Regions from separate parts of the Actinocatenispora thailandica genome, predicted to be linked through region 2. Evidence: riboswitches for the same ligand, from Rfam matches in the RefSeq annotation. Region 2 holds a riboswitch; the other holds the start of a gene.
The links. Region 2 has a riboswitch for cyclic di-AMP ahead of Athai_RS02025 (C40 family peptidase). Riboswitches for the same ligand answer to the same signal wherever they lie in the genome.
Positions count from the first base shown of each region.

Region 1: it holds a riboswitch for cyclic di-AMP, as region 2 does, so the genes downstream of both, Athai_RS00095 (C40 family peptidase) here and Athai_RS02025 (C40 family peptidase) in region 2, are expected to answer to the same signal.

Region 1 covers NZ_AP023355.1:18,320-22,525, forward strand. Annotated here, with positions in the region: gene Athai_RS00090 (putative bifunctional diguanylate cyclase/phosphodiesterase) at 1-981, shown strand, start outside; gene Athai_RS00095 (C40 family peptidase) at 1,276-2,274, opposite strand; cyclic di-AMP (ydaO/yuaA leader) riboswitch at 2,286-2,457, opposite strand; gene Athai_RS00100 (aldo/keto reductase) at 2,889-4,067, shown strand; gene Athai_RS00105 (aminotransferase family protein) at 4,137-4,206, shown strand, end outside.
Region 2 covers NZ_AP023355.1:436,443-440,648, reverse strand. Annotated here, with positions in the region: gene Athai_RS02040 (heavy metal translocating P-type ATPase) at 1-1,549, opposite strand, end outside; gene Athai_RS02035 (heavy-metal-associated domain-containing protein) at 1,586-1,789, opposite strand; gene Athai_RS02030 (metal-sensitive transcriptional regulator) at 1,817-2,104, opposite strand; cyclic di-AMP (ydaO/yuaA leader) riboswitch at 2,345-2,474, shown strand; gene Athai_RS02025 (C40 family peptidase) at 2,505-3,473, shown strand; tRNA gene Athai_RS02020 (tRNA-Arg) at 3,715-3,790, shown strand; gene Athai_RS02015 (hypothetical protein) at 3,927-4,206, shown strand, end outside.

The DNA of each region.
Region 1 (4,206 bases), 420 kb from region 2:
GGCGGGCACGAACTGTCGGTGTCCGCCTGCGTCGGGGTGGTAGACCGGATCGCCGACCGGTTCACCGCGGCCGACCTGATGCAGGCCGCCGACACCACCCTGTACTGGGCGAAGTCGGAGGGCACCGATCGGCTCGCGGTGTTCGACCCGGACCGGCACGCGCGGGAGGTGGCCCGCTACTCGCTCGCCGCCGCGATGCCCGCCGCCGTCGAGCACGGCGAGTTCGTGGTCGAGTACCAGCCGCTCGTGGGGTTGGCCGACGACCGGCTGCGCGGGGTGGAGGCGCTGGTCCGCTGGCGGCACCCGGAACTCGGCTGGCTGCCGCCGGACCGGTTCATCAACCTGGCCGAGGAGACCGGGGCGATCGTGCCGCTCGGCCGCTGGGTGCTGCGCTCGGCCTGCGAGCAGGCGCAGCGCTGGCAGGAGATCGCCGCCGACGACTTCTTCGTCAGCGTCAACCTCGCGGTCCGGCAGGCGCACGAGAAGCACCTGACCGACGAGGTGTCCGAGGTGCTGTCGAGTACCGGCCTGCCGGCCGACCGGCTCGTGCTGGAGCTGACCGAGAGCGCGATCATGGGGCCGGCCGCGGAGCCGCTGCGGGCCCTGCACGCGCTGACCGACATGGGTGTCCGGCTCGCCATCGACGACTTCGGTACCGGCTACTCCAACCTCGCCTACCTGCGCCGGCTGCCGGTGCACGCGCTCAAGATCGCCGGCTCGTTCGTGTCCGGGATGGCCGACGCGACCGACAACGGTGTCGGTGGGCCGGACCCGGTGGACGAACGCATCGTGGAGACGCTGGTGGAGTTGGCGCACGCGCTCGACCTCACCGTGATCGCCGAGGGCGTGGAGACCGTCGGGCAGGCCAGCCGGCTCCGCGAGTTCGGCTGCGACGTCGGGCAGGGGTGGCACTTCGCCCGCCCCGGTGCCCCGGAGGCGATCACCGCCCGGCTCGTCGCGGAACGCAACGGCCAGCGCTGACCCGACGACGCCGCCGACCCCCGGACGGGAGTGCCGAGGGTTGCCTCCGGCCCAGGGGGCCGCAGGATTCCCCGGCCCGGGACGGCCGTGGGATGCGCCGGCCCGGGACGGCCGCGGGATGCCTCCGGCTCGGGAGGGCCGCGGGATGCGCCGGTCAGCAGGGCCGCCGGTCAGCAGGGCGGCCCGCCGGGGCCACCGGACACGCTGGTCCGGCCGTGGAAAGGGTGAGGGCCGACCCCCACGTGGTGGCGGGGACGGCCCTCCTCGGTGGCTACCGAGTCGTGTGTCGCGGCGTCAGGGTCGAACCGCCCCGTACCAGGAACCGGGGTAGTCGAGCGTGGACACCTTGACGTACTCACCGGGCTGCGGTGCGTGGATCACGTAGCTCGTGCCGTCGTACCGGCCGATGTAGATGGCGACGTGCTCGCCGCCGTTGTAGAACACCAGGTCACCGGGCTGCAACTGGTCGCGGGTGACGTGCGGGAAGGCCGCGTACTGGCTGTAGGTGTACGCCCGCATGTGCACGCCGGCCGCGGCCCAGGAGGCCGAGGTCAGGCCGGAGCAGTCGAAGGTGTTCGGCCCCGCCGTCGCCCACACGTACGGGTCGCCGAGGTGGTTGATCGCGTAGCGCACGGCGACGCCGCCCGGCCCGGGGATGTACGGCATCTGCGGCAGCTGGGTCCCGGTGTTCTTCCGGGCCGCCGCCGTCTTCATCCACTGCTTCTCCATGGTGTCCATGTCGGACTTGAGCTTCTTCTTCTCCGCGGAGAGCTTCTTGGCCTGCGCCTTGTTGCTCGCGATGAGCTTGTCGTACTTCGCCTTCGAGGCGTCCAGCTTCTTCTTCGCCGACTCGTACCTCGCGACCTTGGCGTGCTGGTCGGCGGCCATCCGGTCCAGCGTCGCCATCTGGTCGAGCATGGTGGTGGGCGAGCCGTACTTCAGCATCGAGTTGAGGGCGGACAGGTTGCCGCCCCGGTAGGCGGCGGCCGCGTAGGTGCCGACCTCCTTGTACATCGCGTCGACCTTCTTCTTCAGCGGCGCGATCTGCTTGCTCAGCTCACGGGACTTCTTCTCGTTCTTCGCGAGCGCGTCCTCGTTCTGCTTCAGCTTCTCGCCGTTGGCCTCCAACTTGGACCAGGTCGAGTCCATGCCGTGTTCCAGCTGCGAGGCGGACGGGTCCGCGTGCGCGGCGGTCGGGCCGATCAGGCCGACGCCGACGGTGGCGCAGAGGGCGGCGGCGAGCAAAGCAAGCGCGCGCCGGGTTGGGCGCGCAACAGTCCCCGCTACTGACACCAGTAGCTCACTCCTTCTCCCGCAACCGCCTACCGGGTTAGCTGACGGGTTCGGGCGGGAAGAAGTGAGTTCGCCCTACCGCCGGCTCTCACCGAGAGCTGGCCGATTCACCCCGGATGGGCGCCGCGAACGGCGCCCGTTGGATCCCCGGCTCGCCGAGTGACGACTCGGCGGTGCCCGTTCGGCGCCACCGGTTTGGTGGCAGACTCCCGACCGGACCGCCCAAGAGTACGGATACCGCCGAGTGCCGTTCAACCCTGCGTGATCTGTTTGGCTTCGTCGGCCTGTCGGCGGTGGGCCGTGCTCCCGTGTGCGGACACCTTGGGTAACGAACCCGTTATCGTGCCGTTACGAGTGGCCGGCCGAGAAGCTGCCCAGGAGACCGCCACCACCAGGTAAATCACCGGCCGCTGCGGCCGGCCCGCGGTCCGCCATGTGGGAAGCGCCACAGCACTCCGGGCGATGCTGCGCTCCGCGATGGCCGTACCACCAACCGTTTGCCGATCCGCAGAATCCCGGTACGACAGGCGCCCCGGTGCGCCAGGGTGAGGGGGTGACGGCGACGCGGCGACGTGGGGCACGCGGCGGCGTCCGGGGCGAGGAGGTGGCACTCGATGCCCGCCAGCGATCTGCCGACCCGCCGGCTGGGTCGTACCGACCTGCACGTCACCCGGGTGGGCTTCGGCACCTGGGCGCTCGGCGGCGCGGGCTACGCGTACGGCTGGGGGCGGCAGGACGACGACGACTCGGTCGCGGCGATCCGGTACGCCGTCGACCACGGCGTCAACTGGATCGACACCGCACCGGTGTACGGGCTGGGCCACGCCGAGCAGGTCGTGGCCGCCGCGCTCGCCCCGTACCCCGAGGCGGACCGGCCGTACCTGTTCACCAAGTGCGGCCTGAGCTGGGACGAGACGGACCGGACCCGCCCGCCGCGCGCCGCCGGTGCGCCGAAGCACCTGCGGCGTGACCTGGAGGGTTCGCTGCGCCGGCTCGGCGTCGAGCGCATCGACCTGTACCAGCTGCACTGGCCCCGCGCGGCCGGGGTGCCGCTCGCCGAGACCTGGCAGACGCTGCTCGACCTGCGCCGCGAGGGCAAGGTCCGGGCGATCGGGCTGTGCAGCCAGCACACCGCCGGGCTGACCGCCGCCGCCGCGCTGGGCCGGCCGGACGCGGCGCAGCCGCCGTTCTCCGCGATCGACCGGGAGGCCGCCGACGGCCTGCTCGACTGGTGCGCCGCGAACGAGGTCGGGGTGCTCGCCGCCAGCCCGATGCAGTGCGGGTTGCTGACCGGCACGTTCACCCGGGAACGGGTGGCCGCGTTGCCCGCCGACGACTGGCGCCGCGGCGACGGCGACTTCATCGGCGCCGCGCTGGACCGCAACCTCGACCTGGGCCGCCGGATGGGCGACGTCGCGCACCGCCGGGGCCGTACCCTCGCCACCGTCGCGGTCGCCTGGACGCTGGCGTGGCCCGGGGTGACCGCCGCGATCGTCGGCGCCCGCCGGCCCGACCAGGTGGCGGGGTGGCTGCCGGCGGCCACCGAGACGCTGGACGCCGAGGACCTGGACGAGATCGCCGAGGCGATCGAACGGTCCGGCGCCGGTACCGGCCCGACCCGGCCACCGTTGCCGGCCGACCCGGACCCGCCGGCCGCGGCGCCCGGGACCGCGCCGGTACCGCCGGATCCGCCCGGGGCGCCGGCGACGGAACGCCCGGTGCCGGTCGAGGGCGGGGCGTACCAGGTCACCGTGGACCAGCCGCGCGGCGACCTGCTCGCCGAGCCGTCGTAACCCGTCCCGCAGCACGGCGCCGGTCGCGCGGTACGGTCGGCCGCAACGCCGGGCACGAGGGGGATGACGATGGGCGCGTTCTGGCATCCGTTCGCGGACATGGGCGACGTCGAGTCGGCGGGGGAGTTCGTGCTCTCCC
Region 2 (4,206 bases):
CGTCCACAGTGGCCAGTGCACCGAAACCGGCCACGGCGGCGAAGTCGTGCACCTCCGGTAGTTCCCCGGCGGCCGACGCCGCGGTGGCCACCGCACGGGCGATCGGGTGTTCGCTGGCGTGCTCGACGGCACCCGCGTACCGCAGGATCTCGGCCGCCGACTCGCCCGCGGCGGCGATCGTGTCGGTGTGCGTCATCCGGCCGGTGGTGACCGTACCGGTCTTGTCCAGCACCACGGTGTCGATCCGCCGGGTCGACTCCAGCACCTCCGGCCCCTTGATCAGGATGCCCAGCTGCGCGCCCCGACCGGTACCGACCAGCAGCGCGGTCGGCGTGGCGAGCCCGAGCGCGCAGGGGCAGGCGACGATCAGCACGGCCACCGCGGCGGTGACCGCCGCCGCGGCCGGCTGCCCGGCCGCGAGCCACGCCACCAGCGTGCCGAGCGCGACCACCAACACCACCGGGACGAACACCGCGGAGATCCGGTCGGCGAGCCGCTGCACCTGCGCCTTGCCGTTCTGCGCGTCGGCGACCAGCCGGCCGAGCTGCGCCAGCTGGGTGTCGGCACCGACCCGGCGGGCGGTGACGACGAGCCGGCCGCCGGCGTTCACGGTCGCCCCGACCACCTCGTCGCCGGGACCGACCTCGACCGGCACCGACTCGCCGGTGAGCATCGACGCGTCCACCGCGCTGGTGCCGGACTCCACCACGCCGTCGGTGGCGATCTTCTCCCCCGGCCGGACCACGAACCGGTCCCCGACCGCCAACCGTCCGATCGGCACGGTCTGCTCCCGGCCGGCCGCGGTGAGCACCGTGACGTCCTTGGCGCCCAACGACAGCAGCGCCCGCAGCGCGGAACCGGCGCGCCGCTTGGCCCGCGCCTCGAAGTACCGCCCGGCCAGCAGGAAGGTGGTCAGCGCGGCGCCGACCTCCAGGTACAGCTGGGGTCCGGTGTCCGCGCCGGCGAACAGGTGCAGGCTCATCCGCAGGTGCTCACCGCCGGCACCACCGAGGAACAGCGCCCACAGGCTCCACAGGTACGACACGGTCGCGCCCAGCGAGACCAGCGTGTCCATGGTGGCGGCGCGGTGCCGCAGGTTGGTCAGCGCGGCGCGGTGGAACGGCCACGCACCCCACACCACCACCGGTGAGACCAGCGTCAGCGCGAGCCACTGCCAGTGGTTGAACTGCAGCGGCGGCACCATCGCGAGCAGCAGCACCGGCGCGGTCAGCACGGCCGAGCCGAGCAGCCGGGTGCGCAGCGAGCGTTCGGCCTCGTCCCGCTCGTCCGGGGCCGGCGCGTCGCCGGTCTCGACCGGCGGCTCCGGCGGCTGCGCGGTGTAGCCGGTCGCCTCGACGGTGCCGATCAGATCCTGCACCGAGACTCCGGCGGGATGGTGCACCCGCGCGGTCTCGGTGGCGAAGTTGACGGTCGCGGCCACGCCGGGCAGCTTGTTCAGCTTGCGTTCCACCCGGGCCGCGCAGGACGCGCAGGTCATGCCGCCGATCCGCAGTTCGGTGGCGGATCCGTCACTGTCCACAGTAGACATCTACCCTCCCCGACCGGCGCCGTCCCGGCGCCGCACTCAGGCCAGCTGGTAGCCGGCCTCGTCGACCGCGGCGGCCACCGAGTCGGTGGCCAGCGGCTGATCGGTGTCGACCTCGACCCGGCCGCTCGCCACGTCGACCCGGACCGCCTGCACGCCCGGCAGCGCGCCGAGTTCCGAACTCACGGCGCTGGCGCAGTGGCCGCAGGTCATACCGGTGACGGTGTATGTCTGAGTTGCCATGATTGCCTCCACAACGATGATGTGCGGTCAGGAACGGACCAGCCGGGCGATTGCCGCGCTGGCCTCCTTGACCTTCTCTTCGGCCTCTTCGCCACCCTTTGCCGTGGCCTCGGCCACGCAGTGTGACAGGTGACCGTCCAGCAGCCCGAGCGCGACGCCTTGCAGTGCTCGGGTCGCCGCCGAGATCTGGGTGAGGATGTCGATGCAGTACGTGTCCTGCTCGACCATCCGCTCCAGCCCGCGGATCTGACCCTCGACTCGCCGCAGTCGGGCCAGTAGTGCCTGTTTGTCGTCGCTGTACCAGTAACTCGCCATCTGGCCACCTCCCCCGTTCGATCCCGACAGTACCATACCCCCCTACCGTATCCAACCACGGAGCGCAGCGAGTCGGACGCGAACGGATCACTTCCCGAAACGAATGTGTGTGGCGCGCCGGGGGCGACTTGCGATCGACTGACGGTTACTCCTAATGTGACTCCCCGTCTGACCGGATGTCTGCCGCCTGCCCGTGGGCGGCACCGGTGGACACCGCCGAGTTGCCGCGCGAGCCGCCTCCCCTGGTGCTTGCCGGCGAGCCGGGGACCCACCTCCCTGGGGTGAATCCGCGACCGCGGGTCGTGGTAGGGCGCACTTCTTCCCCGCCCGAACCCGTCAGCTAACCCGGCAGGCGGTGCGAGGAAGAAGGAGCCGGCTGCCGGTGCCTACCTCCGCTGTCATGCCGCGGCCGCTTCGGGCCGTCGGCCTGGTTCTGTTCGCCGCACTCACCGCGATCGCGCTGCTGCTGCTCGGAACCCCAGCGCACGCGACGCCGTCCGAGGCCGAGCTGACCAAACAGATCGACGCCAAGTCGAAGCAGTTCGACAAGGCCGTCCAGGAGTACGACAAGGTCCAGGACCAGCTGTCCGCCAGCAAGAAGAAGGAAAAGGCGGTCAACAAGAAGCTCAAGCCACTGCAGAAGAAGGTCGACGCGGCGGAACAGACGGTCGGCAAGATGGCCGCCGCCGCCTACCGGGGTGGCAAGCCCGGCGCGGTGAACGCGATCCTCTCCGACGGTTCCGCCAGTACCCTGCTCGACTCGCTCTCCCTGCTCGACCAGCTGGCCCGCAGCCAGAGCAAGCAGATCGCCGAGTACAGCAAGGCGAAGGCCGCGCTGGACAAGCAGAAGGCGGCGCTGGACACCGAGATCGGCAAGCAGACCCAGGCGAAGAAGAAGCTGGCCGACCAGAAGAAGTCGCTCGACAAGGACGTGCAGAAGCTGCGCGACCTGCGCACCCAGGCCTACGGCTCACCGACCAACTACAACACCAACGTCGACTACGGCCCGGCGCCGAACCTGCCCGGCAGCGCCGGCAAGGCGGTCGACTACGCGTGGGCGCAGCTCGGCAAGCCGTACAACATGGGTTCCGCGGGGCCGAACGAGTTCGACTGCTCGGGCCTGACGATGATGGCCTGGAACGCCGCCGGCTACTCGCTCGCGCACAGCTCGTACACCCAGTACAGCCAGACCCACCGGATCAGCCGCAACCAGCTGGAGCCCGGCGACCTGGTCTTCTACAGCGGGAACGAGCACGTCGCGATCTACATCGGCGGCAACCAGATCATCCACGCGCCCACCTACGGCGAGCCGGTGCAGAAGGCCAGCGTCGACATGATGCCGCCGGACGGCTACGGCCGCGTCGGCTGATCACACAAGCCTTACCCCCACCCCCACGCGACGCCGGTACCGGAGCATCCCCCCGTCTCCGGCACCGGCGTCGCGGTCTCCGCGGCCCGAGCTCCGGGATCTCCCTGCAGCCGGACCGCACCGAGCCGGTAAGCTCGCTGTAGGCCCGAGGGGCGCGGAAGGGGCGGCCGGCGCAAGCCGGAGCCTCGAAACGCGGCGGGCCCGACAGATGGCTGGCTCACCAGGGAAGATGCCGGTCGTTGCCCTCGTAGCTCAGGGGATAGAGCACCGCTCTCCTAAAGCGGGTGTCGCAGGTTCGAATCCTGCCGGGGGCGCCAGGTCACACCGCTCGATGACCGACCCGGGCCGCCGGGCGCGCCCCGTCCGGGCGCCGTCGATCCCGCCGTGTCGACCGCGGGCTGCCTCCGTACGACACCGCATCCGGTCCCGGGACCCGGCCGTACGGACGATCCCGTGGCACCGCGCGTCCGGCACCCTGGACGCCATGTCGACCTGGGTGCGCGTGGCCCCCCGCACTCACGGATCGAGCGCATCGAGGTCGCCAGGCCCACCCGGTTGCTCGGCCCGCCGGCCCGCTACACGATCTGGATCGTCCCGACGCACGGCCGCACTGTCGAGACGCCGATCCAACGTGACGATCGCTGGCGGCTGCTGCGTCCTCGCGGCAACGCGGCGGTGGTCTCCGTGGACGAGTTCGCCGAGACGGTGGCCACCCTTCGCGGCTACCTCGCTC